Regions from separate parts of the Streptomyces sp. NPDC055506 genome, predicted to be linked through region 1. Evidence: riboswitches for the same ligand, from Rfam matches in the RefSeq annotation. Region 1 holds a riboswitch; each other region holds the start of a gene.
The links. Region 1 has a riboswitch for cobalamin ahead of cobN (cobaltochelatase subunit CobN). Riboswitches for the same ligand answer to the same signal wherever they lie in the genome.
Positions count from the first base shown of each region.

Region 2: linked by a shared signal. The riboswitch ahead of ACWIF2_RS14330 ((2Fe-2S) ferredoxin domain-containing protein) and the one ahead of cobN (cobaltochelatase subunit CobN) in region 1 are both predicted to bind cobalamin.
Region 3: linked by a shared signal. The riboswitch ahead of ACWIF2_RS13410 (ribonucleoside-diphosphate reductase subunit alpha) and the one ahead of cobN (cobaltochelatase subunit CobN) in region 1 are both predicted to bind cobalamin.
Region 4: linked by a shared signal. The riboswitch ahead of metE (5-methyltetrahydropteroyltriglutamate--homocysteine S-methyltransferase) and the one ahead of cobN (cobaltochelatase subunit CobN) in region 1 are both predicted to bind cobalamin.

Region 1 covers NZ_JBSHKH010000237.1:284-5,494, forward strand. The annotation lists gene cobN (cobaltochelatase subunit CobN) at 1-3,364, opposite strand, end outside; cobalamin riboswitch at 3,437-3,587, opposite strand; gene cobG (precorrin-3B synthase) at 3,632-4,918, shown strand; partial or broken gene ACWIF2_RS39890 (precorrin-8X methylmutase) at 4,932-5,211, shown strand, end outside.
Region 2 covers NZ_JBSHKH010000030.1:25,160-34,136, reverse strand. The annotation lists gene ACWIF2_RS14350 (ABC transporter substrate-binding protein) at 1-209, shown strand, start outside; gene ACWIF2_RS14345 (iron ABC transporter permease) at 217-2,289, shown strand; gene ACWIF2_RS14340 (APC family permease) at 2,371-3,879, shown strand; gene ACWIF2_RS14335 (universal stress protein) at 3,881-4,303, shown strand; gene ACWIF2_RS14330 ((2Fe-2S) ferredoxin domain-containing protein) at 4,298-4,669, opposite strand; cobalamin riboswitch at 4,716-4,838, opposite strand; gene ACWIF2_RS14325 (IucA/IucC family protein) at 4,896-6,365, opposite strand; gene ACWIF2_RS14320 (IucA/IucC family protein) at 6,522-8,018, shown strand; gene ACWIF2_RS14315 (vWA domain-containing protein) at 8,077-8,977, shown strand, end outside.
Region 3 covers NZ_JBSHKH010000027.1:35,779-44,755, forward strand. The annotation lists gene ACWIF2_RS13390 (GntR family transcriptional regulator) at 126-890, shown strand; gene ACWIF2_RS13395 (DUF3311 domain-containing protein) at 1,028-1,282, shown strand; gene mctP (monocarboxylate uptake permease MctP) at 1,279-2,907, shown strand; gene ACWIF2_RS13405 (GNAT family N-acetyltransferase) at 2,988-3,494, shown strand; cobalamin riboswitch at 3,547-3,686, shown strand; gene ACWIF2_RS13410 (ribonucleoside-diphosphate reductase subunit alpha) at 3,810-6,170, shown strand; gene ACWIF2_RS13415 (ribonucleotide-diphosphate reductase subunit beta) at 6,170-7,177, shown strand; gene ACWIF2_RS13420 (GlxA family transcriptional regulator) at 7,426-8,388, shown strand; gene ACWIF2_RS13425 (bifunctional albaflavenone monooxygenase/terpene synthase) at 8,403-8,977, opposite strand, start outside.
Region 4 covers NZ_JBSHKH010000004.1:148,927-153,959, forward strand. The annotation lists gene ACWIF2_RS03165 (energy-coupling factor ABC transporter permease) at 1-344, shown strand, start outside; gene ACWIF2_RS03170 (energy-coupling factor ABC transporter substrate-binding protein) at 341-703, shown strand; gene cbiQ (cobalt ECF transporter T component CbiQ) at 709-1,458, shown strand; gene ACWIF2_RS03180 (energy-coupling factor ABC transporter ATP-binding protein) at 1,455-2,306, shown strand; cobalamin riboswitch at 2,334-2,557, shown strand; partial or broken gene metE (5-methyltetrahydropteroyltriglutamate--homocysteine S-methyltransferase) at 2,727-5,033, shown strand, end outside.

The DNA.
Region 1 (5,211 bases):
CGGCGAGTTCGAAGGCGCCCTTGTAGCCGTGGCGGCGCATCGCCTCGATCCACTTGGGGTTGACCACGCGGGCGCGGAAGACGCGCGAGGTCTCCTCCACGAGGGTGCGGGTGCGGACCGTCTCGGGGCGGGTGGAGTCGCCGATGTACGCCTCGGGCGCCGTGCCGCGCAGGGCGCGGACCGTGGCGACCATGCCGCCGTGGTACTGGAAGTAGTCGTCGGAGTCGGCGATGTCGTGTTCGCGCGTGTCCGTGTTCTTCGCGGCGACCTCGATGCGCTTGTAGGCCGTCTCCATTTCCTCGCGGGCCGGGCGGCCGTCGAGTTCACGGCCGTAGGCGTAGCCGCCCCAGACCGTGTAGACCTCGGCCAGGTCGGCGTCGGTGCGCCAGTCGCGGGAGTCGATGAGCTGGAGCAGACCGGCGCCGTAGGTGCCGGGGCGGGAGCCGAAGATGCGGGTGGTGGCTCGCCGTTCGTCGCCGTGCTCGGCCAGGTCGGTTTCGACGTGGGCCCGGACGTGGTTCACCGAGGCCGGCTCGTCCAGCGACGCCGCCAGGCGTACGGCGTCGTCCAGCAGTCCGATCGTGTGCGGGAAGGCGTCCCGGAAGAAGCCCGAGATCCGCAGGGTGACGTCGATGCGGGGTCGGCCCAGCTCCTCCGCGGGGACGGGCTCCAGCCCGGTGACACGGCGGGAGGCGTCGTCCCAGACGGGGCGGATGCCGAGCAGGGCGAGGGCCTCGGCCACGTCGTCGCCCGCCGTGCGCATGGCGCTCGTGCCCCACAACGACAGCCCGACGGAGGTGGGCCATTCGCCGTTGTCGGTGCGGTAGCGCTCCAGCAGGGAGTCCGCGAGTGCCTGGCCGGTCTCCCAGGCGAGGCGGGAGGGGACGGCCTTGGGGTCGACCGAGTAGAAGTTGCGGCCGGTCGGCAGGACGTTGACCAGTCCGCGCAGCGGGGAGCCCGAGGGGCCCGCCGGAACGAAGCCACCGGCCAGCGCGTGGACCGTGTGGTCGATCTCGGCGGTGGTCCCGGCGAGGCGGGGCACGACCTCGCGGGCCGCGAACTCCAGGATCGCGGCGACCTGTTCGCCGTGCTCGGTGGGGACGGCGGCCGGGTCCCAGCCCGCGTCCTCCATCGCCTGGACCAGGGCGCGGGCCTTCTCCTCCGCCGCGTCGGCGGTCGTGCGGGTGGCGGCGGACTCGTCGAGTCCGAGGGCCTCGCGCAGGCCGGGCAGGGCCGTGGTGCCGCCCCAGATCTGGCGGGCGCGGAGCACGGCGAGGACCAGGTTGACGTGGTCGTCACCGGTGGGCGGGTTGCCGAGGACGTGCAGACCGTCGCGGATCTGGGCGTCCTTGACCTCGCAGAGCCAGCCGTCGACGTGGAGCAGGAAGTCGTCGAAGCCGTCGTCGTCGGGGCGGTCGTCCATGCCGAGGTCGTGGTCGAGCTTGGCGGCCTGGATGAGAGTCCAGATCTGGGCGCGGATCGCCGGGAGCTTGGCGGGGTCCATGGAGGAGATCTGGGCGTACTCGTCGAGGAGTTGCTCCAGGCGCGCGATGTCGCCGTAGGAGTCGGCACGGGCCATGGGCGGGACGAGGTGGTCGACGAGGGTGGCGTGGACGCGGCGCTTGGCCTGGGTGCCCTCGCCGGGGTCGTTGACCAGGAACGGGTAGATCAGGGGCAGGTCACCGAGGGCGGCGTCGGGGCCGCAGGCGGCGGACAGGCCGGCGTTCTTGCCCGGCAGCCACTCCAGGTTGCCGTGCTTGCCGAGGTGGATCATCGCGTCGGCGCCGAAGCCGCCGTCCTCGGCACGGGCGGCGATCCAGCGGTAGGCGGCCAGGTAGTGGTGGGACGGCGGGAGGTCCGGGTCGTGGTAGATGGCGATGGGGTTCTCGCCGAAGCCGCGCGGGGGCTGGATGAGGATCAGCAGGTTGCCGAAGCGGAGGGCCGCGAGGACGATGTCGCCCTCCGGGTTGCGGCTGCGGTCGACGAACATCTCGCCCGGCGCCGGACCCCAGTGCTCCTCGACCGCCGTGCGCAGCTCCTCGGGGAGCGTGGCGTACCAGCGGCGGTAGTCGGCCGCCGGGATGCGCACCGGGTTGCGGGCCAGCTGCTCCTCGGTGAGCCAGTCCTGGTCGTGGCCGCCCGCGTCGATCAGCGCGCGGATCAGCTCGTCGCCGTCGCCGGAGGCCAGGCCCGGCACCTCGGCGTCCGTGCCGAAGTCGTAGCCCTCCTCGCGCAGTCGCCGCAGCAGGGCCACCGCGCTGGCGGGAGTGTCGAGGCCGACCGCGTTGCCGATGCGGGAGTGCTTGGTCGGGTAGGCAGACAGGACCAGCGCGAGGCGCTTGTCGGCGGGCCGGATGTGGCGGAGCCGGGCGTGGCGTACGGCGATTCCGGCGACACGGGCGGCGCGCTCCGGGTCGGCGATGTAGGCCGGGAGGCCGTCCTCGTCGATCTCCTTGAAGGAGAACGGGACGGTGATCAGGCGGCCGTCGAACTCGGGGACGGCGATCTGGCTGGCCGCGTCGAGCGGGGAGACGCCCTCGTCGTTCTCCTCCCAGGCGGCACGCGAACCCGTGAGGCACAGGGCCTGGAGGATCGGGACGTCCAGCTCGGTGAGCGCACCGGCGTCCCAGGACTCGTCATCACCGCCGGCCGAGGCCGCGGCGGGCTTGGTGCCACCCGCGGCGAGGACCGTGGTGATGATCGCGTCGGCCGAACGGAGTTCCTCGATCAGCTCGGGCTCGGGGGCGCGCAGGGAGGCGACGTACAGGGGCAGGGCCCGGCCGCCCCCGTCCTCGATCGCGTCGCACAGGGCGGCGACGAAAGCGGTGTTGCCGCTCATGTGGTGGGCCCGGTAGTAGAGCACGGCGACGGTCGGACCGTCGGCGCCGTCGCGGGGCGTGCGCTCCAGCGGTCCCCAGGTGGGTGCCGCCGCCGGAGCCTCGAAGCCGTGGCCGGTCAGCAGGACCGTGTCGGAGAGGAAGCGGGCGAGCTGCTCCAGGTTGGCCGGGCCGCCGTGGGCGAGGTAGGCGTGCGCCTCGGCGGCGATGCCGACGGGGACGGTGGAGGCCTCCATCAGCTGAGCGTCCGGAGCCTGTTCGCCGGTGAGCACGACCACCGGGCGGCCGTCGGCCAGCAGCAGGTCGAGGCCGTCCTGCCAGGCCCGGATGCCGCCGAGGAGGCGTACGACGACCAGGTCGGTCCCGTCGAGGAGGCCGGGGAGGTCGTCGAGGGCGAGACGGGAGGGGTTCGCGAAACGGTAGGACACCGGGCCGGCGGCCGCGCGGGCGCTCAGCAGGTCAGTGTCGGACGTCGACAGGAGCAAGATGCGGGGGTGCGGGGGTCGTCCCCCGGATGAATGCAGCATGCGGCGTCGGGCCTTCCTCGGGGTGTCCGCGCCCCGGGTGGTGTCGAAATGGGGTCTCCCCTGCTCGGGCGAAGCCGAGAGCCTGGGAAAGGGAGTTCCTGACTCGCCCGGCCGCATGGGCCGGACTCACAGTGGCGGGACCGCGCCGGACTCGCACCGGCTTCCTCCCCTGTCGCCGTCGTGGCGATGGCGGACCGGATGATCCGCCGCGATCATAGTAAGTGCCAGGGGAAGAGGGCACGGCATACACCAGGTGTGATGGTAGGTATGCTCGCCGCCATGTCCACGGCTGCCCAGCGCTCATCGACCCAGGCCACAGCGGTCCCACGCGACCGCGGTGACGCCTGTCCAGGGACGCTGCGGCTGCACGCGGCGGACGACGGAGCGCTCGCCCGCGTCCGGATTCCCGGTGGGGTGCTGACCGTTGCGCAGGCGCGGACGCTCGTGGACGTGGCCGAACGGCTGGGCGACGGAGACCTGCATCTGACCTCGCGCGGCAACGCGCAACTGCGCGGTCTGCCCGACGGATGCGCCGGGGAGCTGGCCGAGTTGCTGGACGCGGCCGGGTTGCTGCCCTCGCGTGGGCACGAGCGGGTGCGCAACATCGTGGCCTCGCCGCTGTCCGGTCTCGACGGGCGGGGTGTGCTGGACGTACGCCCCTGGCTGACGGCCCTGGACGCGGCGTTGTGCGCGAGCGAGGCGGCGCGGGACCTGTCGGGGCGTTTTCTGTTCGCGCTCGACGACGGACGCGGTGACGTGGCCGGACTCGGTGCCGATGTGACGGTACGGGCGACGGCGGACGGCGGCGCGGAACTCGCGCTCGGAGCGGCCGGGGAAGCGCTGCGCGTCGGTGTCGAGGTAGCGGCCCGGGCCGCGTTGACGGCCGCGGAGGTCTTCCTGGAGGCGGCGCGGACGAGTGGGGACCGCGTCTGGCGCGTGGATGAACTGCCCCTCTCCGGCGACGAGTTGCTCGACGCGGTCGGTCAGCGGCTACGGGCCGAGGGTGTCCGGCACGAGCGGCGCAGCCGGGAGACCGGCCGCACGGCCGGTCCGCCCCCGGGGCCCCACGGTGCCGGCCTCTCCGTGCACGTTCCCCTGGGACGGCTCTCGGCGCACCAGTGGCGGGAGCTGACGTACGTCGCCGCGGGTGAGCTGCGTCTCACCCCGTGGCGCGGTGTGGTTCTTCCCACACCCGGAACGGACCCGGACGAATCCCTCGCCCGCCTCGCCGCCACCGGCCTGGTCACCGACCCGGACTCCCCCTGGCTGCGCGTCGGTGCGTGTATCGGCAGTCCCGGCTGCGCCAAGTCGCGGGCGGACGTACGGACCGACGCGGCCGAGGCTCTCGACGCGATCGAGCCGGGCGGCCTCCCCTTGTACTGGTCCGGGTGCGAACGCCGCTGCGGACACCCCCGGGGCGACCGCGTCGACGTGGTCGCCGCTCCGGAAGGCGGCTACCTGCTCTCCACCGCCGTGAGCGGTCAGGAACCCCGGACCACCTCCCTGGACGCCCCTGCCCGACTCGCCTCCGCCCTGGCGGCGATCGCCTCATGACCCTGACGACGACATGACCCGTACGACGACCGAAGGCAGCGAGAAGAACACCGTGACCACGTACGACTACGAGAAGGACGGCCCGGCCATCTACCGCCAGTCCTTCGCCACCATCCGCGCGGAGGCGGACCTCACGGCCCTGCCCGCCGAGGTCAGCCAGGTCACGGTCCGGATGATCCACGCCTGCGGGATGGTCGACCTCGTACGGGACCTGGCCTACTCCCCGGCCGTCGTGGCCCGCGCCCGTGAGGCCCTGCGCGCCGGCGCGCCCATCTTCACCGATGTGCAGATGG
Region 2 (8,977 bases), on a different contig from region 1:
AGGACGTGCGGTTCGCCTACATAGGCAACGACGAGGACAAGTCCAGCAACCCGTTCTCCGGCCAGCTGAAGAAGAACGCCGTGTGGACGTCCCTGCCGTTCGTCAAGGCGGACAAGGTGCACCGGCTGCCCGACGGCATCTGGATGTTCGGCGGTCCGCAGTCGATGGAGGCGTACATCGACGCCCTCGTCGACGCGCTGACGAAGTAGCGGGGTCATGGCCGTCACCGAAGCGCCCCCCGTCACCCGTACACCGGCGGCCGCGTCCCGTACGGGCGCGGCCGCGGTGACGGCCGGGCTCGTCCTCCTCGTCGCCGCCCTCGCGGTCGTCGACATCACCCAGGGCACCGCCGCCGTCGGACCGGCGCAGGTGTTCAAGGCCCTGACCGGGCAGGCCGATCCGGGCGACGCGTCCGTGGTCATCGCCTCCCGGCTGCCGCGGATGGCCGCCGGCCTCCTGGTGGGCGTCGTCCTCGGTATCGCGGGCGCCGTCCTCCAGGCCGTCAGCCGCAATGTGCTCGCCTCGCCCGACACCCTCGCGGTGAACGCCGGTTCGTACCTGGCGCTCGGGCTGGTCGGCGCGACCGGCCTCTCCCTGCCCCTGCTGGCCTCCTCGGGCGTCGCCTTCGCGGGCGGGCTGGTGGCGGCGGCCGTCGTGCTCGCCCTGTCCGGGCTCGGCACGGGCACCGTACGGCTGGTCCTCGCCGGCACGGCGCTCGCACTCGGCCTGAACTCCGTGACGGAGGGACTGCTCCTGCTGTTCCCGCAGCAGACGGAGGGCCTCTACCAGTGGAACCAGGGGAGCATCGGCCAGAACGGCTTCGACGGCGTCCTGCAGATGCTGCCCGTCGCCCTGGCGGGACTCGCCGGGCTGCTGCTGGTCGCCCGGCGGGTCGACGCGCTCGCCCTCGGGGACGACGCGGCACGCGGTCTTGGCGTCCCGGTCCACGCCACCCGCGTCACGGTGGTGGTGCTGGCGGCGCTGCTGTCCGCGGCGGCCGTCACGCTCGCCGGGCCCATCGGCTACGTCGGGCTCTGCGCCCCCGCCCTGGTGCGTCCGCTCGCCCGCCGGTTCCGGGGCTTCGTCCGCGCCCGCGCGGCCCTGCCCGTGGCCGGGCTCACCGGTGCCGCGCTGGTGCTCGGGTCGGATGTGCTGCTGCGGACCCTCGTCCCCGCGGACACGGCGGTCGCCGTGCCCACCGGCATCGTCACCAGCCTGGTCGGTGCCGTGTTCCTGGTGGTGACCGCCCTCCGGCTGCGGGACACGGCCGGCGCCGACGCACCGGACCGGCTGCGCACCCCCAGCCGGACGGCGTTCCTGGTCACGGTGGGCGTCCTGGCCGCCGTGGTCGTGGGTGTCACGGTGGCCGGCGTCCTGCTCGGCGACAGCAAACTCCTGCTCGGCGATGTCGCGAACTGGGCGCAGGGGCGGGCCGGTCAGGCCGTCTCCTTCGTACTGGACACGCGGGTGCCGCGGGTGCTCGCGGCGCTGTGCGCGGGCGCGTCGCTCGCCCTGGCCGGCACGCTCGTGCAGGCCGTGACCCGCAATCCGCTCGCGGAGCCGGGCGTTCTGGGTGTCTCCGGCGGCGCCGCGCTGGGTGCCGTGCTGCTCGTGACGACCGTGCCCGCCGTCGGCTCCTGGGGCCTCGCGGGTGCCGCGTTCGGGGGTGCCGCGCTGGCCTCCGCCGTCGTCTTCGGGCTCGCGGCCCGGGGCGGCTACCGGCAGAACCGCCTGGTCCTCGTCGGGATCGGCATGGCCGCCGGCTCCACGGCCCTGATCAGTCTGCTCATCGTGCTCACCGACCCCTTCAACGCCACGAAGGCGCTGACCTGGCTGTCCGGTTCGACATACGGGCGGACCATGCCGGACGTCGTGCCCGTCGCGCTGGTGCTGGTGCTGGGCCTGGCCGTCGCGGTCGCGCGGCGCACCGAGCTGGATCTCGTCTCCCTCGACGAGGACACCCCGCGGCTGCTCGGCCTCGGACTGCCCCGGGCCCGGCTCGGTTTCCTGGTTCTGGGTGTCCTGCTCGCCGCGACCGCGGTCGCATCGGCCGGCACCATCGGCTTCGTGGGTCTCGTGGCGCCGCACGCGGCACGTGCCCTCGTGGGCCGGCGGCATGTGCGGGTGGTGCCGGTCGCCGTCCTGCTCGGTGCCGCGCTCGTCTGCACGGCCGATCTGCTCGGCCGGACCGTCATCGCCCCCGCCCAGCTGGGTGCCGGACTGATGACGGCGGTGATCGGCACGCCGTACTTCCTGCGTCTGCTGGTACGGAGCCGAAAGGCGACATAAGGCACCTAAAAGGTCATCAATGGCTAAAATGCCTCACACCTGCCTGTTGTATGGATCCACGCACAACGGGAGTGAGGGAGCATGGCCAAGGACATCACGGACGCGGGCCCGCCAGCGTCCGCGAGCCTGAAGCCCAATGCGATCGGGTTCCTCGACGCTCTGGTCATCGGGCTCAACGCGACCTCACCGGCGTACTCGGTGGCGGCGGTCATCGGCCCGGTCGTGGCGCTGGTGGGCATCTACGCCCCCGGGGTGATGATCGCGTCGTTCGTGCCGATGCTGCTGATCGCGTCGGCCTTCTACTACCTCAACAAGGTCGACCAGGACTGCGGCACGACCTTCTCGTGGGTCACCCGGGCCATGGGGCCGTGGGCGGGCTGGCTCGGCGGCTGGGCCATCGCCATGACGGGTGTCCTGGTCGTCGGGTCGCTGGCGGACGTCGCCGTGACCTTCTTCCTGCTCGCGGTCGGTCTGGACAGCTGGGCGGACAACGACGCCGTCCGCCAGGTGCTGACCGTGCTCCTCGTCCTGGTGATGACGGCCGTCTGCGTGATCGGCATCGACGTGTCGGCCAAGGTGCAAAACGTCCTCATCCTGGCGCAGGTCGCCTGTCTGCTGGTCTTCGCCGTGGTGGCTCTCTACCGCGTCTACGCCGGCACCGGCACACTCGACGCCATCGAACCGGAGTTCAGCTGGCTCGATCCCTTCGGAGCGGGCGGGGCGTCCCTGACCGCCGCCCTGCTGCTGGGCGTGTTCATCTACTGGGGGTGGGAGTCGGCGGTCAACCTCACCGAGGAGACCGAGGACTCCGCCACCGCCCCCGGCAAGGCGGCCGTGTGGTCGACGGTGCTGCTCCTGGTGACCTACCTCGCGGTCGCGTTCGCGGTCGTGGGGTACGCGGGAACGGCCTATCTGGCCGAGAACGCGGCGGAGGAGGAGTTCATCTTCGCGCTGCTCGCCGAAGAGGTGATGGGCGGCTGGGACTGGGTCGTGCTGCTGGCGGTCTCGACGTCCGCGCTCGCGTCGACGCAGACGACGATCATCCCGGCGTCGCGCACCGGCCTGTCGATGGCCCGCCGCCATGCGCTGCCCGCGCACTTCGGCCGTATCAACCCCCGGTTCCGCACGCCCGACGTGAGCACCTGGTGGGTCGCCGGTATCGCCATCGTCTGGTATCTCGTCCTCTACCACATCAGCGAGAACGCCCTCTTCGACTCGCTGACCGCGCTGTCCCTGCTGATCGCGTTCTACTACGCGCTCACGGGTCTCGCCTGCGCGGTCTACTACCGCCGCCAACTGACCCGCAGTGCCCGCAACTTCTTCCTGATCGGGCTCGGCCCGCTGGTCGGTGCCGGGCTGCTGGCCTGGCTGCTGGTGGAGTCCGTGGCGGACATGTCCGACCCCGCCAACTCCTACAGCGGCGTCTCGTGGTTCGGGCTCGGTCCCCCGCTGGTCATCGGTATCGGCATCATCGTCACGGGCGTGATCCTCATGGTCGTGTGGCGGCTGATCACCCCCGTGTTCTGGTCGGAACACCCCAGCGTGGTCGACCCCGACCTCGTCCCCGGCAAGCACGGCAAGGAGTCCTGAGATGTCGGTGGTCCTCGGCTACGACGAGTCCCCGGGCGCCCGGAGCGCGCTGCGCGTCGCGATCGAGGTGGCGGCCGCGTACGGCGAACCGCTGGTGATCGTCTACGGAGCCGCGGCCCCGGGCGTCACGGGCGAGGAGTACGGCGCTCACCACGAGGCCGTCCGCGAGGCCGGGACCACCGTGCTCGGTCACGCCGTCCGGGTCGCCGACGAAGCCGGCGTGCCGAGCACCGTCGAACTCATCGACCAGCGGCCCGCGCAGGCGCTCATCGACGCCGCGGCACGCCACGACGGCAGGGTGATCGTGGTGGGCACCTGGGGCGAGAGCCCGGTGCGCGGCGCCCTGCTGGGCTCGACCCCCCACAAACTCCTGCACCTCTCGAACGTCCCCGTCCTGTGCGTGCCGGCCACCGCCGGGTCATGAGCCGCCCGGGCGCGGCCTCTTCAGCGGGCTGAAGGCGTACAGGTCGAGGATCTCGGGCCGGGGGGCGACGCCGGGGCCGCCCTCGCGGACCCAGGTGACGATGTCCTCGGTCGCGGCCGGGTCGTTGACCAGACCGAACCACACCGGCCGGGCCCCGGCGGCCCGGCCCGCCGCGGACGGCTGTACGACGATGACGTTGGCCTGGTCGCAGACGTCGAGGCACTCGGAGACCCGCACGGGCGCCGCCTCGCGCAGCCGCTCGGTCTGGGCCGCGTGGTCGACGCCGGTCACCTTGCGGCTGCCGCAGCAGCAGTCCCGGCACACGACGACGCGGCACGGAACCCCTCCGGCCGGGGTTGCGGACATGCCGCACCCTTCCTCTCTCCGGGGAGATCCGCCCCGGTGGTTCGTCGAGGAGGCGACCGCGTGAGTCTCCTGGCTCCCGGCCGAGGCCGGTCACAGTGGCGGGACCGCGCCGGATTCACACCGGCTTCCTCGTTCCGCCGTCGCCATGTCGCCCGCCATCATTCCATGCGGCCGGAGCACCGGTTCGGTCCGTCTCGCCGGCCTGCGCGGACGGGGGCCCCGCAGGTCACGTTCCTTCCCTGAGCGGGTTGGGCAGCGGCAGGTAGCGGGCGTCGGCGCCGTTCGCGCCCGTCCAGCGCAGCAGGAGGTTCGTCTTGGCGGGGAGGGTGGGCGAGGTGAGCAGGCCGGAGATCTCGGGCAGGTCGTGGCGGGCGAGTTCGCGGCGGGCGGCGGGCCAGGGGGCGAAGCCGGGCCGGCGTTCGGCGAGGGCGCCGGCGATCTCGGTGAGGTGGTTGACGACCAGGCAGTACACGAGCCGCTCCCAGCCGGCCTCCCGGGAGACGTCCGAAAGCAGCTTCACGCCCTCGGCGTCCCGGTACAGCGCCTGCACGGGCATGCCGTCGGCGTCCACGGCGACCAGGGTGTTCTGCAGATGGGCCTCGATGACGACGCCGTGCCGGGCGAAGGTCTCCAGCGCCGGGGGCACCACCTGCGCCAGGTACGCCGCCCACCACGCCCCGGGGTCGGCGGCGCGGTCGAGCGGGCTGCCGTCGAAGCCCTCGACGAGTCCGGCGGCGAGCAGCGGGGTCGCGCCGGGCAGGAGACGGCCGGCGAAGCCGTCGCGGACGAGGACGGCCAGGGCCTCGAAGGCGAAGTCCGCGGTGCGGTACCCGCGGTCGCCGAGCCAGGCCGGGGGGCCGTCGAACGTCTCGAAGGCGGCGCACACGGCCGTGTCGGTGCGGCGCAGGGCGAGCAGGTCGTGGCGCCACAGCCGGCGGATGTCGTTGGTGATGCGCACGTCCAGGCTGAACTTCAGGAACAGGTCCTGCTCGGGTGCGTAGAGCGTGCGGATCGCGGCCGTGGGCCAGGTGTCGAAGGCGGTCGTGCCGAGCCGGACCAGCCTCCCGTCCGCGAAGGCGGCGGCGAGCTCCGCGCTCGCCAGGTCGAGCTGCCAGGGGTGGGCCGGGAGCAGCCGGTAGCCGGGCGGGGCGGTGCCGAGGGCGTCGAGGGCCGAGGTGTCGCCCTCCTCGACGACGGTGTCCTCGCGCAGCCCGAGCAGGGTCAGCGGGAAACGGGCGTACGCCTCGGGCGCGTACGGCAGCCAGCCCGCGGCCGGGCCGCCGCCACGCGCCTTGGGGGCCGGGTGGTGGGTGTGGCCGGTGAGGAGGCACTGCTCGGAGCGCAGATAGGGATCGTCGGGCGGGGTGGCGCGCTCGCGGGCTTCCAGCAGGGCGGCCACGGCGTCCCTGCTGTCGATCATCTCGGCGGGCAGTTCGTGGTTGGACAGGCCGGTGTGCCGTCGCAGTTCCTCGGCGACGAGTTTGACCAGCTCGGTGTGGCCGACGCACTGCCAGCCGTCCGGCCCCTCGACCTCGGGCTCGGCGGGCCGCCGCGTCCCGCGCACCCGCAGCAGCCGGTCTCCGCCGGGCAGTCGGTAGATCCGGTGCTCGCCGGTCCGGCGCACCGGCCGGGCCACTTCCCGCAGCAGGCAGTTCAGCAGCGGCACGGCGGCGTACGCGTCGGCGGGCGGGGGCATGAGGTCCACGCGATCCACTCGTTTCCCTGCGTTCCTTGTGTTCTCCACGTTCCCAGCGGCCCTTCCGGGACTTCCGGACTTCCTGGCGGAGATGATCAGTATGCCGGTCGCCGTCATCGCGCCGTGACGCCCTATTCGTACCCGAGGAGCCCGCCCGTGCACCGTTTCCCCACCGCCGAGGCCGAGGTCGCCGAGGAACTGGCCGTCGTACGCCCTGGTCTGCTGCCGCGGTACGAGGCCGAACTGCCCGGTGCCCGGGCGGCCGTGCTGTCCCGTCTGTGGCGCGGTCTCGCCCATGATCCGCTGCCCTGGGTGGCCCGCGGGGAGCCGGCCCGGGACGGGCTGACCCTGTTCCTGACCGACGGCCGCCGGCTGCACGGCCCGCCGCCGGATCCGTACGCGACCGGCGACCACGTCACCGTCGTCGGGCTCGACGGCGTGGATTACGACGATCCGGCGCGGCTGGTGACAGACCTCGCCGTTCCGCACTCGGCCTCCTTCGCCGCCGAACTCGGGCACAGTGTCGCCTCGTTGGCCCTGTCGAGAGCGGGGCAGGAGGGCCACTCGGCCGACGAGTGGCCGGGGAACGACTGGGAGTGGGAGCAACGGATCGTCGACGGGCATCCGTTCCACCCCACCTGCCGGTCCCGGCCGGGTTTCTCGGTGGCCGAGCAGCTCGCCTACGGGCCCGAGCACCGGCCGGTCGTGGAGCTGGGTCTTGTGCCGGTGCGGGCGGAGGAGTGCCTGGTGACGGGGGCCTGGCCGCGGGACCTGCGGGACGGGCCGCGTGTGGTGCTGCCGGTGCACCCCTGGCAGGCGGCGCACGTGCTGAAGCGGGCGTGCGAGGAGCGGCGCGCCGGGCATCCGCTGATGTCCCTGCGGACGCTCGCCCTGCCCGGCGGGCCGCATGTCAAGACCTCGCTCAGCGCCCGGCTGACGTCCTCGGTGCGGGACATCTCGCTGCCCTCGGTCGCCGCGTCCGCGCTGCTGTCGGACTTCGCCGAGACGCCCGCCGCGCGCATGGACGGCCTGCTGCACATCACCCGCACCCTGGGCGCCGCGGCGGCCGGTTCCCCCGACTTCGCGGCCGTGCTGCGGGAGTCGCCGCAGACGTACGCCGGGAGCGGTGAACGGGTGCTGCCGGTGGCGGCGCTCGCGACCAGCGCCCTGCCCCGCTCCCCCGCCTGGCTGGCCGGCTTCGCGCGCCTCGCCCTCACCGTCGGGCTGCGGCTGCTGGAGCTGGGCGTGGCTCTGGAGGCGCACGGCCAGAACCTCCTGGTGGTCCTCTCGCCGGAGGGCGATCCGCTGCGGCTCGTCTACCGCGATCTGGCCGACATCCGCGTCAGCCCCGCCCGCCTCGCCCGGCACGGCATCACGGTGCCCGACCTGCCCGCCCGAATGGTCACGGACGACGAACGCACGCTGCGCCGCAAGCTGTTCGGCTCGCTGGTGGCGGGCGCGCTGGCCGGGACGGCGGGGTCGGGGGCGGCGCTCGCGGCGGCGCTGGAGACGGCCGTGGACGACCTACCGCGCACCCCGGACCTCACGGCGCTCCGCACGGACCCCCTGCCCACCAAGGCGCTGACGCTGATGCGGCTCTCGCCGCAGACGCCCGGGGACCAATGGGCGGAACTGCCCAATCCCCTTGCGTGAGACTCGTCTTGCAGCCCGGCTTTTGGAGCACGACCCCGGAGATCAATAAGATCCGCCGATGATCACAAGAAAACGGCTGGCGGCGGGCGTCTGCGCCCTGCTCGCCGCGCTGACGGCCGGGATCGCCTTCCCGGCCGGAGCGGCCGCCGGCGAACCCACGGGCCAGGCCGCCCCCAAGGTCGACCTCGTCCTCGATGTGAGCGGCTCGATGCGGGCGCGGGACATCGACGGACAGTCGCGGATGGCCGCCGCGAAGCAGGCGTTCAACGAGGTACTCGACGCGACGCCCGAGGAGGTCGAACTCGGCATCCGCACCCTCGGCGCCGACTACCCCGGGGACGACCGGAAGACGGGCTGCAAGGACACCGCGCAGCTCTACCCGGTCGGCCCGCTGGACCGCACCGAGGCCAAGACGGCCGTCGCCACGCTCACCCCGACGGGCTGGACGCCGATCGGCCCGGCCCTGCTGAAGGCGGCCGACGACCTCGACGGCGGCGACGGCTCCAAGCGCATCGTGCTGATCAGCGACGGCGAGGACACCTGTGCCCCGCTCGACCCGTGCGAGGTGGCCCGCGAGATCGCGGCGAAGGGCATCGGACTGACCATCGACACACTGGGCCTGGTGCCGACCGCCAAACTGAGCAGGCAGCTGAGCTGCATCGCCGAGGCCACCGGCGGCACCTACACCTCGGTGGAGCACCAGGACGAACTCACCGACAAGGTCAACCAGTTGGTGGACCGGGCGGCCGATCCGGTGGTGACGCCGGTGGCGGCCGAGGGCGCGTCCCGGTGCTCGGAGGCGCCGACGCTGAAGTCGGGCCTGTACAGCGACCGGGAGGAGTTCGGGCAGCAGCGCTGGTACCGGGTGGACGTCCTGCCGGGTCAGGAGCTGCGCGCCTCGGTGAGCGTGGCGGCGGACCGGGCCGTGAACCCAGCCTACGGCGTGCTGTTGCGGGCCG
Region 3 (8,977 bases), on a different contig from region 1:
AGCGAAATGCTGGCTGTACACGCCATACTTCAGGTAGACCACTGGATGTTGTGGACTAGACCAAAAGCGGCGCCGACGGTATACAAGTGGGATCGTGTCGGCAGACCGAGCCGGGAAGGCGGAGCATGAGCACCGACGTCAGCAGTGCGGAGAACGAGAACGGGGCGCCCGTCCGTACCGCACGCGTGCCCAAGTACTACCGCCTGAAGAAGCACCTGCTCGACATGACGGACACACAGGCGCCCGGCACACCGGTCCCGCCCGAGCGCACGCTGGCCGCCGAGTTCGACACCTCGCGCACGACCGTGCGCCAGGCGCTGCAGGAGCTGGTCGTCGAAGGCCGTCTGGAGCGCATCCAGGGCAAGGGCACGTTCGTCGCCAAGCCCAAGGTCTCCCAGGCGCTCCAACTGACCTCGTACACCGAGGACATGCGTGCCCAGGGCCTGGAACCCACCTCGCAGCTGCTGGACATCGGCTACATCACCGCCGACGACCGCCTCGCAGGCCTGCTCGACATCACGCCCGGCGGACGCGTGCTGCGCATCGAGCGGCTGCGCATGGCCAACGGCGAGCCGATGGCCATCGAGACCACCCATCTGTCCGCCAAGCGCTTCCCCGCGCTGCGCCGGTCGCTGGTGAAGTACACGTCCCTCTACACCGCGCTCGCCGAGGTCTACGACGTCCATCTCGCGGAAGCCGAGGAGACCATCGAGACGTCGCTGGCCACCCCGCGCGAGGCCGGCCTGCTGGGCACGGATGTCGGCCTGCCGATGCTGATGCTGTCCCGGCACTCGCTGGACCGGGAGGGGCAGCCGGTGGAGTGGGTGCGGTCGGTGTACCGGGGGGACCGGTACAAGTTCGTGGCCCGGCTGAAGCGGCCTGTCGAGTAGCGCACGACGCGGACCGCTGGTGAGCCCCGGTTTCTATTGGGTGTCGCATTGCGGACGAGGGGTTCCGTTCCCGCCGCACCCTGACCTAGATTGCCTGCGCATTGCACAGGTGATCACTGAGGGGACGGAGCCGCCTGATGTCGCAAGCCCCAGAAGCCAGTAGAGGTCCGGTGGTGACGCCGATGCGCGTCGTCATCGGCGTCTGCCTCCTAGCGCCCTTCGTGGCCATGCTGTGGGTCGGCTCCTACGCCAAGACCGACCCGGCCTTCATCGGCATACCGTTCTTCTACTGGTACCAGATGGCGTGGGTGCTCATCTCCACCGCGCTGACGATGATCGCCTACAAGCTGTGGCAGCGTGACCAGCGCGCCCGTAAGGAAGGTGCGCGGTGAAGGACGGCGTGAACGGCGTCGCACTCGCCGTCTTCATCTTCTTCTTCCTGCTCGTCACGGTCATGGGCTTCCTGGCCGCGCGGTGGCGCAAGGCCGAGAACGAGCACAGCCTCGACGAGTGGGGCCTGGGTGGCCGGTCGTTCGGCACCTGGGTCACCTGGTTCCTGCTCGGCGGCGACCTGTACACGGCGTACACCTTCGTGGCCGTACCGGCGGCGATCTACGCGGCGGGCGCGGCGGGCTTCTTCGCGGTGCCGTACACGATCCTGGTCTACCCGCTGATCTTCACCTTCCTCCCCCGCCTGTGGTCGGTGTCCCACAAGCACGGGTACGTGACGACGTCCGACTTCGTGCGCGGCCGCTTCGGCTCCAAGGGCCTGTCGCTGGCCGTGGCCGTCACCGGCATCCTCGCGACCATGCCGTACATCGCGCTCCAGCTCGTCGGCATCCAGGCCGTGCTGGACGTGATGGGCGTCGGCGGCGGCGAGGACACCAACTGGTTCATCAAGGACCTGCCGCTGCTGATCGCGTTCGGTGTGCTGGCGGCCTACACGTACTCCTCGGGCCTGCGGGCCCCGGCGCTGATCGCCTTCGTCAAGGACACCCTGATCTACATCGTCATCGCGGTGGCGATCATCTACATCCCGATCAAGCTGGGCGGCTTCGACGAGATCTTCGCCAAGGCGGGCGACGCGTACAGCCAGACCAACCCGGCGACGGGGGCGGCGCGCGGTGCGCTGGTGCCGCCGGAGGCGGGGCAGTGGACGTACGCCACCCTCGCGCTCGGCTCCGCGCTCGCGCTGTTCATGTACCCGCACTCGATCACGGCGACGCTGTCCTCGCGCAGCCGTGAGGTGATCCGCCGCAACACCACGATCCTGCCGCTGTACTCGCTGATGCTGGGCCTGCTCGCGCTGCTCGGCTTCATGGCGATCGCGGCCGGGATCAAGGTGCAGAACGGGCAGCTGGCGATCCCGCAGCTGTTCGAGACGATGTTCCCGGACTGGTTCGCCGGCGTGGCCTTCGCGGCGATCGGCATCGGAGCGCTCGTGCCGGCGGCCATCATGTCCATCGCGGCCGCGAACCTCTTCACCCGCAACATCTACAAGGACTTCCTCAAGCCGGACGCCACGCCGGCGCAGGAGACCAAGGTCTCCAAACTGGTCTCCCTGCTGGTGAAGGTGGGCGCGCTGGCCTTCGTCCTCACCATGGACAAGACCGTCGCCATCAACTTCCAGCTGCTCGGCGGCATCTGGATCCTGCAGACCTTCCCGGCCCTGGTCGGCGGCCTGTTCACCCGCTGGTTCCACCGCTGGGCACTGCTCGCGGGCTGGGCGGTCGGCATGATCTACGGCACGGCCGCCGCGTACGGGGTCGCCTCGCCGACCCAGAAGCACTTCGGCGGCTCCTCGAAGGAGATCCCCGGCATCGGCGAGATCGGCTACATCGGCCTCACGGCGTTCGTCCTGAACGTGGTGGTGACGGTGGTCCTCACCTTCGCCCTGAAGGCCCTCAAGGCCCCCGACGGCATCGACGAGACCAAGCCGGAGGACTACACGGCGGACGCGGGCGACCCCGGGGTGCAGGTGGAACTGCCGCCGGCCACGGCGGGCTCCGCCCACTAGAACGGACCGGGCACATACGCCCGCAGCGGGCCGCCGGTGATCAACCACACCGGCGGCCCGCTGTCGTACACACTCACGCCATGGACACCTTGATCCGGCGAGTGAAACCCACCGAGTACGGCCCCCTCGGCGAGTTGACGGCCCACGCCTACCTCGCCGACGGCCTTCTCGACTTCGGCGAGAGCGACGCGTACCTCCACGAACTGCGAGACGTCGCCAGACGCGCAGCCGCAGCCGACGTTCTGGTCGCCGTCGAGAACGACACCCTCCTCGGCGGCGTCACCTTCGTACCGTCCGGCGGCCCCATGGCCGACATAGCCGGCCCGGGAGAGGCCGAGATACGAATGCTCGCGGTCTCGCACGCCGCCCGCGGCCGCGGCACCGGCGAGGCCCTCGTATCCGCCTGCATCGACCGCGCACGGGCCACGCCCGGCTGCGTCCGCATCGTGCTGTCGACCCAGCGCACCATGCGCGCAGCCCACCGCATCTACGAACGCCTGGGTTTCACCCGCACTCCCGAGCGCGACTGGAACCCGATCCCGCACCTGGCGGACATCACTCTCCTCACCTACCAGTTGACGCTCTGAAACCAGCACGACACAACATCTGGGGGTGCCGCCCGAACCCGGCACAAGATGTATGCTCGTGCTCGCTGTCGCCGCAGGGGAATCCGGTGCGAATCCGGAACTGTCCCGCAACGGTGTACTTGTGCATGTCTGTTCCCAGAAACGTCATGCACGGGAGTCAGTCCGAGGACCTGCCGACAGCGCACCCGGCCGTCCGGCCGGGGTGCCCTGACGTCCGGGCCTCGTGGAATGGGCCGGTGGACGCGACGCCGTGTGCGCTCGTGTGCTGCCCCCTGCCCTGCGCGAGGCCCCTTGCCGAGCGAGGGAGAGCCCCACGTGACCATCGCGCCAGCCGAACCGGTCTCAGCTTCCGAAGAAGAGCACGACGGTCCCGGTGCCGCGCTGCTGCGGACCCTGACCGAGCTGACCGCCGATCTCCCCGACGCCGACCCCGGCCGGGTCGCCGCCGCCGCGCTGCGCGGGCGGTCCGCGCGGGCGGACGAGACGGAGCTGCGCGAGCTCGCGACGGAGTCGGCCGCCGGCCTCATCTCCGAGGACCCCGCCTACTCCCGGCTGGCCGCGCGCCTGCTGACGATCGGCATCCGCGAAGAGGCCGCCTCCCAGGGCGTCACGTCCTTCACCGAGTCCGTCGCGGTCGGCCACCGGGAGGGACTGATCGCCGACCGGACCGCCGAGTTCGTGCGCGTCCACGCCGCCCGGCTCGACGCGCTGATCGACCGGGCCGCCGACGACCGCTTCGGCTACTTCGGCCTGCGGACGCTGCACAGCCGCTACCTGCTCCGCCACCCGATCACCCGCAAGGTCGTCGAGACGCCCCAGCACTTCATGCTGCGCGTCGCCGCCGGGCTCGCCGAGGACGACACGGCACAGGCCGTCGACGAGGTCGCCGCGCTCTACGGGCTCATGAGCCGCCTCGACTACCTGCCCTCCTCCCCCACCCTCTTCAACTCCGGCACCCGGCACCCCCAGATGTCGTCCTGCTACCTCCTCGACTCCCCCAAGGACGAGCTGGACTCGATCTACGACCGGTACCACCAGGTGGCGCGGCTGTCGAAGCACGCGGGCGGCATCGGGCTGTCGTACTCCCGCATCCGTGCGCGCGGTTCGCTGATCCGCGGCACCAACGGCCACTCCAACGGCATCGTCCCGTTCCTGAAGACCCTCGACGCCTCGGTCGCCGCCGTGAACCAGGGCGGTCGCCGCAAGGGCGCGGCCGCGGTCTATCTGGAGACCTGGCACTCCGACATCGAGGAGTTCCTGGAGCTGCGCGACAACACCGGCGAGGACGCCCGCCGTACGCACAATCTGAACCTGGCGCACTGGGTGCCGGACGAGTTCATGCGGCGGGTGAACGCCGACGGGAAGTGGTCGCTGTTCTCCCCCGCGGACGTGCCCGAGCTGGTCGACCTGTACGGCGAGGAGTTCGACGCCGCGTACCGGGAGGCCGAGGCGAAGGGCCTGGCGAAGAAGACCCTGCCCGCCCGTGAGCTGTACGGCCGCATGATGCGCGCCCTGGCGCAGACCGGCAACGGCTGGATGACCTTCAAGGACGCCGCCAACCGCACCGCCAACCAGACGGCCGAGCCGGGCCACGTCGTCCACTCCTCCAACCTCTGCACGGAGATCCTGGAGGTCACCAGCGACGGGGAGACGGCGGTCTGCAACCTGGGCTCGGTCAACCTGGGTTCCTTTGTCGACACATCGACCGGCGATCTCGACTGGGAGCGGCTGGACGAGACCGTCCGTACGGCCGTCACGTTCCTCGACCGGGTCGTGGACATCAACTTCTACCCGACCGAGCAGGCGGGCCGCTCCAACGCCCGGTGGCGTCCGGTCGGCCTCGGGGCCATGGGCCTGCAGGACGTCTTCTTCAAGCTGCGCCTGCCCTTCGACTCGCCCGAGGCCAAGGCGCTCTCCACCCGTATCGCCGAGCGGATCATGCTCGCCGCGTACGAGGCCTCCGCCGACCTCGCCGAGCGCAACGGCCCGCTGCCGGCCTGGGAGAAGACCCGTACGGCCAGGGGCGTGCTGCACCCCGACCACTACGACGTGCAGCTGACCTGGCCCGAGCGCTGGGCGGCCCTGCGCGAGCGCATCGCCACGACCGGCATGCGCAACTCCCTGCTCCTCGCCATCGCGCCCACGGCCACTATCGCCTCCATCGCGGGCGTGTACGAGTGCATCGAGCCGCAGGTGTCCAACCTGTTCAAGCGCGAGACGCTGTCGGGTGAGTTCCTCCAGGTCAACTCCTACCTGGTGGACGAGCTCAAGCGGCTCGGCGTATGGGACGCCCGCAGCCGGGAGGCGCTGCGCGAGGCGAACGGCTCGGTGCAGGAGTTCGCCTGGATCCCCGAGGACGTACGGGCGCTCTACCGCACGGCGTGGGAGGTCCCGCAGCGCGGTCTGATCGACATGGCGGCGGCCCGGACGCCGTTCCTGGACCAGTCCCAGTCCCTGAACCTCTTCATGGAGACGCCGACCATCGGCAAGCTCTCCTCGATGTACGCGTACGCCTGGAAGGCCGGGCTGAAGACGACGTACTACCTGCGTTCACGCCCGGCGACCCGCATCGCCCGCGCGGCCCAGGCCGCTGTCCCCGCGCAGGCCACCACCCCGGATCCCGAAGCGGTCGCCTGCTCCCTGGAAAACCCCGAGTCCTGCGAGGCCTGCCAGTAATGACCACCCAGAACCTTCTCGACCCCGGCTTCGAGCTCACCCTGCGCCCCATGCGCTACCCGGACTTCTACGAGCGCTACCGGGACGCCATCAAGAACACCTGGACCGTGGAGGAGGTAGACCTCCACTCGGACGTCGCCGACCTCGCCAAGCTGTCCCCGATGGAGCAGCACCTGATCGGCCGGCTGGTCGCCTTCTTCGCCACGGGCGACTCGATCGTCGCGAACAACCTGGTGCTGACGCTGTACAAGCACATCAACTCCCCCGAGGCGCGGCTGTATCTGAGCCGGCAGCTCTTCGAGGAGGCCGTGCACGTCCAGTTCTATCTGACGCTGCTCGACACGTATCTCCCCGACCCGGAGGACCGTGCCGCCGCGTTCGACGCGGTGGAGAACATCCCCTCCATCCGCGAGAAGGCCGGGTTCTGCTTCAAGTGGATGGACTCGGTGGAGAAGCTGGACCGGCTGGAGACCCAGGCCGACCGCCGCCGTTTCCTGCTGAACCTGATCTGCTTCGCCGCGTGCATCGAGGGCCTGTTCTTCTACGGTGCCTTCGCCTACGTCTACTGGTTCCGCAGCCGGGGCCTGCTGCACGGCCTGGCCACCGGCACCAACTGGGTGTTCCGGGACGAGACGATGCACATGTCCTTCGCCTTCGACGTGGTCGACACCGTCCGCAAGGAGGAGCCGGAGCTGTTCGACGACCAGCTCGAGCAGCAGGTCACGGACATGCTGCGGGAGGCCGTCGAGGCCGAGCTGCAGTTCGCGCGCGACCTGTGCGGTGACGGCCTCCCGGGCATGAACACCGAGTCGATGCGGCAGTACCTGGAGTGCGTTGCCGACCAGCGGCTCACCCGGCTCGGCTTCGCTCCGGTGTACGGCTCCGAGAACCCCTTCTCCTTCATGGAGCTCCAGGGGGTTCAGGAGCTGACCAACTTCTTCGAGCGGCGCCCCTCGGCGTACCAGGTGGCGGTGGAGGGCACCGTCGACCTGGACGAGGACTTCTGAGCCCGCTCGCGCTCCCTGGCCTCCTGGGCCTCCCTGATCTGACGGTCGACGCGCCTGTCGCGCACGATGCCGATCACTGACGGGAGGACCAGGAGGACCAGCGTCCCGAGTACGAAGATCATTGCGATGAGTGTCTGTGCCTGGTTCGTTTCCATGGACACCACTGTCGCGCCGATGACTCCTTACCGTCAGTGGCAGTACTGCCGTAGACCCTCGAATTACTGCCACCGGCGAGGCACACTGGAGGCATGCTCCAGAACGTGGCCGTCGTCCTGCTCGACGGCGTGAATCCTTTCGAACTCGGTGTGGTGTGCGAGGTCTTCGGCACCGACCGCAGCGACGACGGCCTGCCGGTCTACGATTTCGCGGTCGCCTCGGCCGAGGGCCCGTCCCTGCGCATGAACTCGGGCTTCTCGCTCCAGGCCGAGCACGGCCTGGAGCGGCTGGAGACGGCCGACCTGATCGCGGTGCCGGCCGGGCACAGCTACGCGACGCGCTCGTTCCCGCCCGAACTGCTGGACGCCCTGCGGCGCGGCGTCGGCCGCGGCGCCCGAGTGCTCAGCGTCTGCTCCGGCGCCTTCGTGCTGGCCGCCGCCGGGCTGCTGGACGACCGCCGCTGCGCCGTGCACTGGAAGCACGCGCGGGACCTCGCCCGGCAGTACCCCCGAGCGGTCGTCGAGCCGGACGTGCTCTACGTCGACGAGGACCCGGTGATCACCTCCGCCGGCACGGCCGCCGGGATCGACGCCTGCCTCCACCTGGTCCGCAAGGAGCAGGGCACCGAGGTCGCCAACAAGATCGCCCGGCGGATGGTGGTGCCGCCGCACCGCGACGGAGGCCAGGCCCAGTACATCGAGCGCCCGCTGCCCCACTCCGAGGGTGACACGATCGGAGACGTGCTGGCGTGGATGGAGCGCCACCTCGACGAGGAGGTCACCGTCGAGCAGCTCGCCGCCCACGCCCATATGTCCCCGCGCACCTTCGCCCGCCGCTTCCAGCAGGAGACGGGGACGACTCCCTACCGCTGGGTCCTGCGCCAGCGGGTGCTGCTGGCCCAGCGGCTGCTGGAGGCGACGGACGAGACGATGGTCGCGATCGCCGGCCGAACGGGGTTCGGCAACGCGGCCACGCTGCGCCACCACTTCGTGCGGGCGGTGGGCACCACTCCGAACGCCTACCGGCGCACGTTCAGGGGCCCCGAAGCGGCCTGACGGTCACCGGCCCCTCACCTCGGCACCGGCCGCAGCAGCAGGTCGTGCGGCCGGAGCGTGATGCCGACGCGGGTGCCGTCGTTCGAACCGGCCACCTGCTCGAACCGGTACTTCGTGGCCAGCGCCGCCGTGATCAGCGTCAGCTGCGCCATCGAGAAGTGGTCGCTCGGGCACTTGCGGTTGCCCGTGCTGAACGGGCTCATGGCGTGCTTCGGGATGTCCTTGACGCGGTCCGGCAGCCAGCGGTCGGGGTCGAAGTCGAGATGCCGGCCGTACGACTTCGCGTCGCGCTGGATCGCGTACGGGCTGTAGACGATGTCCGCCCCGGCCGGAATCCGGTATCCGCCGAGTTCCGTGTCCCGTACCGCCCGGCGCGTCAGAATCCAGACGGCGGGGCGCAAACGCATGGCCTCGACGACGACATTGTTGGTGTGCCTGAGTCCCCGGACGTCCTCGAATGCCACCGGCCTCCCACCGGTGACGGCTTCTACTTCGTCACGCACCCGGTCCGCCTGTTCCGGGTGTTCCGCGAGCATATGCAACAGCCACATGATCGTGGAGGCGATGGTTTCGCTGCCGGGGGTGAGGA
Region 4 (5,033 bases), on a different contig from region 1:
CCTGGGCCGGATACGCCGTGTACAAGCTGCTGCGGCGGTACGACGTGCCGCTGATGGTCGCGGTCTTCTTCGGGGCGTTCTTCGCCGACCTGTCCACCTACTGCGTCACCAGCGTGCAGCTGGCGCTCGCCTTCCCCGACCCGGGCAGCGGGTTCGTGGGCGCGCTCGGCAAGTTCGGCACCATCTTCGCCGTCACCCAGATCCCGCTCGCGGTGAGCGAGGGGCTGCTGACGGTGCTCGTGATGCGGCTGCTCGTGCAGTCCAGCAAGGGCGAACTGACCCGGCTGGGCGTGCTCCTCGCCAAGAAGCAGTCCGTGACCGAGACCGAGGCGGCGACCCGATGAAGAAGAACACGAAGATCAACCTCCTGCTGCTGCTCGCCGTGGCCGCGCTCGCCGTACTGCCGCTCGCGCTCGGCCTCGGCGACCACAAGGAGGAGCCGTTCACGGGCGCCGACGGCGAGGCGGAGACGGCGATCACCGAGATCGAGCCGGACTACAAGCCCTGGTTCTCGCCGCTGTACGAACCGCCGTCCGGTGAGATCGAGTCGGCCCTGTTCTCCCTCCAGGCCGCGCTCGGCGCCGGTGTCCTCGCCTACTACTTCGGTCTGCGCCGGGGCCGGCGGCAGGGTGAGCAGCAGGCGCGGGACGCCGGCAGTGCGGCAGCCGGCACCGCCGAGGAGTCCACGGCCGAAAGGGCCTGAGCCGCGTGCTGCCGATCGACGCGGCGGCGCACAGCAGTCGCTGGCGCCGCCGCCATCCCGTGGACAAGGCAGTGCTCGGTCTCGGGCTCACCGTGCTGGCCATCTCGCTGCCGCCCTGGCCGGGCGCTGCGCTGGTGCTCGTGACGGCCGTGTGCCTGCTGCTGGGGCCGGCCGGTGTGCCCGGGCGCCGGCTGTGGCGGGCCTACCGGGTGCCGCTGGGCTTCTGCGTCACCGGCGCGGTCACCCTGCTCGTCCAGGTCGGCGGCCCGGAAGGCTTCGTCTCCCTCGCCGACGACGGGCCCCTCCGGGCCGGGGAGCTGCTGCTGCGCACCTCGGCGGCCTCCCTTGGGGTGCTGCTGTTCGCCTTCACCACGCCCATGTCCGACCTGCTGCCGCGCCTGGTCCGGGCGGGCGTCCCGGCGCCCGTCGTCGATGTCGCGCTCGTGACGTACCGCATGAGCTTTCTGCTGCTGGACTCCGTGCGCCGGATCCGCGACGCGCAGGCCGCCCGGCTCGGGCACACCACGCGGGCCGCCGCCTGGCGTTCGCTGGGCGGACTCGGCGCCACCGCGTTCGTCCGGGCCTTCGACCGGGCGGCCCGCCTCCAGGCCGGTCTCGCCGGGCGCGGCTACGACGGGACCCTGCGTGTCCTGGTGCCCGAGGCCCGCGTCTCCGTCCGCTTCACGGTCGCCAGCTGCGCGCTCCTCGCGGCGCTGGCCGTCCTCACCTTCGTACTGGAAAGGCCGCCGGCATGAGCGAGCCCGCCCTCGTCGCCCTGCGGGGCGCGTCCTTCGCCTACGAGGACGGCCCGGCCGTGCTCAGCGGCCTCGATTTCGACATCCGCGAGGGCCGGGCGCTCGCGCTGCTCGGCCGCAACGGCAGCGGCAAGACCACGCTGATGCGGCTGCTCAGCGGCGGACTGCGGCCGCACAAGGGCCGCTTGACGGTCGACGGGCAGCCGGTGACGTACGACCGCAAGGGCCTGACCCGGCTGCGGACGACCGTCCAGCTCGTGGTGCAGGACCCGGACGACCAGTTGTTCGCGGCGTCCGTCGAGCAGGACGTGTCGTTCGGGCCGCTGAACCTCGGACTGGCCGATACGGAGGTACGGGCACGGGTGGCGGAGGCGCTCGCCGCCCTGGACATCAGCGCCCTGGCCGACCGGCCCACCCATCTGCTCTCCTACGGGCAGCGCAAGCGGACCGCCATCGCGGGCGCGGTCGCCATGCGGCCCCGTGTCCTGGTCCTCGACGAGCCGACGGCCGGGCTCGACCCCGACGGCCAGGAACGGCTCCTCAGCACGCTCGACGGGCTGCGTGCGAACGGCACCACGGTGGTGATGGCCACGCACGACGTCGATCTCGCCCTGCGCTGGGCCGACGACGCGGCGCTCCTCACCCCGGACGGCGTGCACCTCGCCCCCGCGCCCACGGCACTGGCCCGGACCGATCTCCTCCGGCAGGCGGGACTGCGATTGCCGTGGGGTGCGGCCGCTGCCGAACTGCTGCGTGCCCAGGGGCTGTTGACCGATTCCGCGCCCGGCCCGCGCACCCCGGACGAACTGGCCGCGCTGGCGGCGGGACGGCCGGTGAGCGGCGGCTGAGGGTCGCTTCCCCGGCCGTCCCGTGTATAGGCTGGCGGTGCAGCTGGTTCGCCCCCGTCAGCCAGGCGGGAAGCGTCGCAAGAGGGAACCCGGTGGGAATCCGGGACTGCCCCGCAGCGGTGAGCGGGAACGACCGCCGTCATACGCACTGGGCCCACGAACAGGGCCTGGGAAGCGACGGCCAGTAGGTGTTCTCACACGGTGAGAGCGTGCCCGCGAGTCCGAAGACCTGCCAACTGCCCGCGCGCGGACCACTCGTGCGCGGACATCCCGGTGACCTCGAGGGCGGGTCGGCGTACATACCAGGCGGACGACCGCGCTGTTTCTGCCGCGCGAGGTCGTTTCCGTCCGGTTGGTCGCCCTTCGCGCTCTCGTCCCGTCGCCGGGATCTCAGGGATTCGTCTCGCGAAGGAGATCTCCGTGACCACCAAGCCCGCAGCCGCGGCAGCACGGTCCACCGTGTACGGCTACCCCCGCCAGGGACAGCACCGGGAACTGAAGAAGGCGATCGAGGGCTACTGGAAGGGCCGCGTCACCGCCGACGCGCTCCGGGCCACAGCCGCCCAGCTGCGCGCCTCGAATTGGCGGCAACTGGCCGACGCCGGCATCGACGAGGTCCCGACGGGCGACTTCTCGTTCTACGACCACGTCCTGGACACCACCGTCATGGTCGGGGCGATCCCCGGCCGCCACCGGGACGCGGTCGAGGCGGACGCCCTGGACGGCTACTTCGCCATGGCGCGTGGCACGCAGGACGTGGCGCCGCTGGAGATGACCAAGTGGTTCGACACGAACTACCACTATCTGGTGCCCGAGCTGGGTCCGGACACGGTGTTCACCGCCGACTCGTCCCAGCAGGTCGCCGGGCTGCGCGAGGCGCTGACACTCGGCCACACCCCGCGCCCCGTCCTCGTCGGCCCTGTGACGTACCTGCTCCTGGCCAAGCCCGCGCCGGGGGTGCCCGCGGACTTCGAGCCGCTCACGCTCCTGGACCGGCTGCTGCCCGTGTACGCCGAGGTCCTCGCCGACCTGCGCGCGGCGGGCGCCGAGTGGGTCCAGCTGGACGAGCCGGCCCTGGTCCAGGACCGGACCCCTGCCGAGCTGAACGCCGCCGAGCGTGCCTATCGCGACCTCGGAGCCCTCACCGACCGGTCGAAGCTGCTGGTCGCCTCGTACTTCGACCGGCTCGGGAACGCCCTGCCGGTGCTGGCGAAGGCGCCGGTCGAGGGTCTCGCGGTGGACTTCACGGGGTCGGCGGCGGCCAACCTGGACGATCTGGCCGCGGTGGGCGGTCTGCCGGGCAAGCGGCTGGTCGCCGGTGTCGTCGACGGCCGCAACATCTGGATCAACGACCTGCCGGCCTCGCTCTCCCGGCTCGGCACGCTCCTCGGCCTGGCCGACCGGGTCGACGTCTCGGCCTCGTGCTCCCTCCTGCACGTGCCGCTGGACGTGGGGGCGGAGCGGGACATCGAGCCGCAGGTCCTGCGCTGGCTGGCTTTCGCGCAGCAGAAGGCCGCCGAGGTCGTCACCCTGGCGCGCGGTCTGGCGCGGGGCACGGACACCATCGGCGCGCAACTCGCCGCGAACCGGGCGGACCTGTCCTCCCGGGCGAACTCCCCGATCACCCGCGACCCGGCCGTACGCGCCCGTACGGCCGCGGTGTCCTGGGCGGACGCAGGCCGCTCGCTGCCGTACGCCGAGCGGACCGCCGCCCAGCGCACCCGTCTGGGTCTGCCCCTGTTGCCGACCACCACGATCGGCTCCTTCCCGCAGACCGGTGAGGTGCGTTCGGCCCGCGCGGACCTGCGAGCGGGCCGGATCGACACGGCCGGCTACGAGGAGCGCATCCAGGCCGAGATCCAGCAGGTGATCTCCTTCCAGGAGAAGGCCGGTCTGGACGTCCTCGTGCACGGCGAGGCCGAACGCAACGACATGGTCCAGTACTTCGCGGAGCAGCTCACCGGCTACCTCGCCACGCAGCACGGCTGGGTCCAGTCCTACGGCACCCGCTACGTCCGCCCGCCGATCCTGGCCGGCGACATCTCCCGCCCCGAGCCGATGACCGTGCGCTGGACGACCTACGCGCAGTCCCTCACGGACCGTCCGGTGAAGGGCATGCTCACCGGCCCGGTCACCATGCTCGCCTGGTCCTTCGTCCGCGACGACCAGCCGCGTGCCGAGACGGCCCGGCAGGTCGCCCTCGCCCTGCGCGAGGAGGTGGGGGACCTGGAGGCGGCCGGGACGTCGGTCATCCAGGTCGACGAGCCCGCCCTGCGTGAGACGCTGCCGCTGCGGGCCGCCGACCGGCCGGAGTATCTGGCGTGGGCCACGGAGGCCTTCCGGCTCAGCACGGGTGGCGTGCGGCCGGACACGCAGATCCACACGCATATGTGCTACGCCGAGTTCGGCGACATCGTGCAGGCCATCGACGACCTCGACGCGGACGTCATCAGCCTGGAGGCCGCCCGCTCCCATATGCAGGTCGCCCGCGAACTCGCCTCGCACGGCTATCCGCGCGAGGCGGGCCCAGGTGTCTACGACATCCACTCCCCGCGGGTTCCCGACGCCGAGGAGGCGGCCGGCCTGCTGCGCACCGGTCTGAAGGCCATCCCCGCCGAGCGGCTGTGGGTCAACCCCGACTGCGGCCTGAAGACCCGCGGCTGGCCCGAGACCCGCGCGTCCCTGGAGAACCTGGTCACGGCGGCCCGGACCGTCCGGGCCGAACTG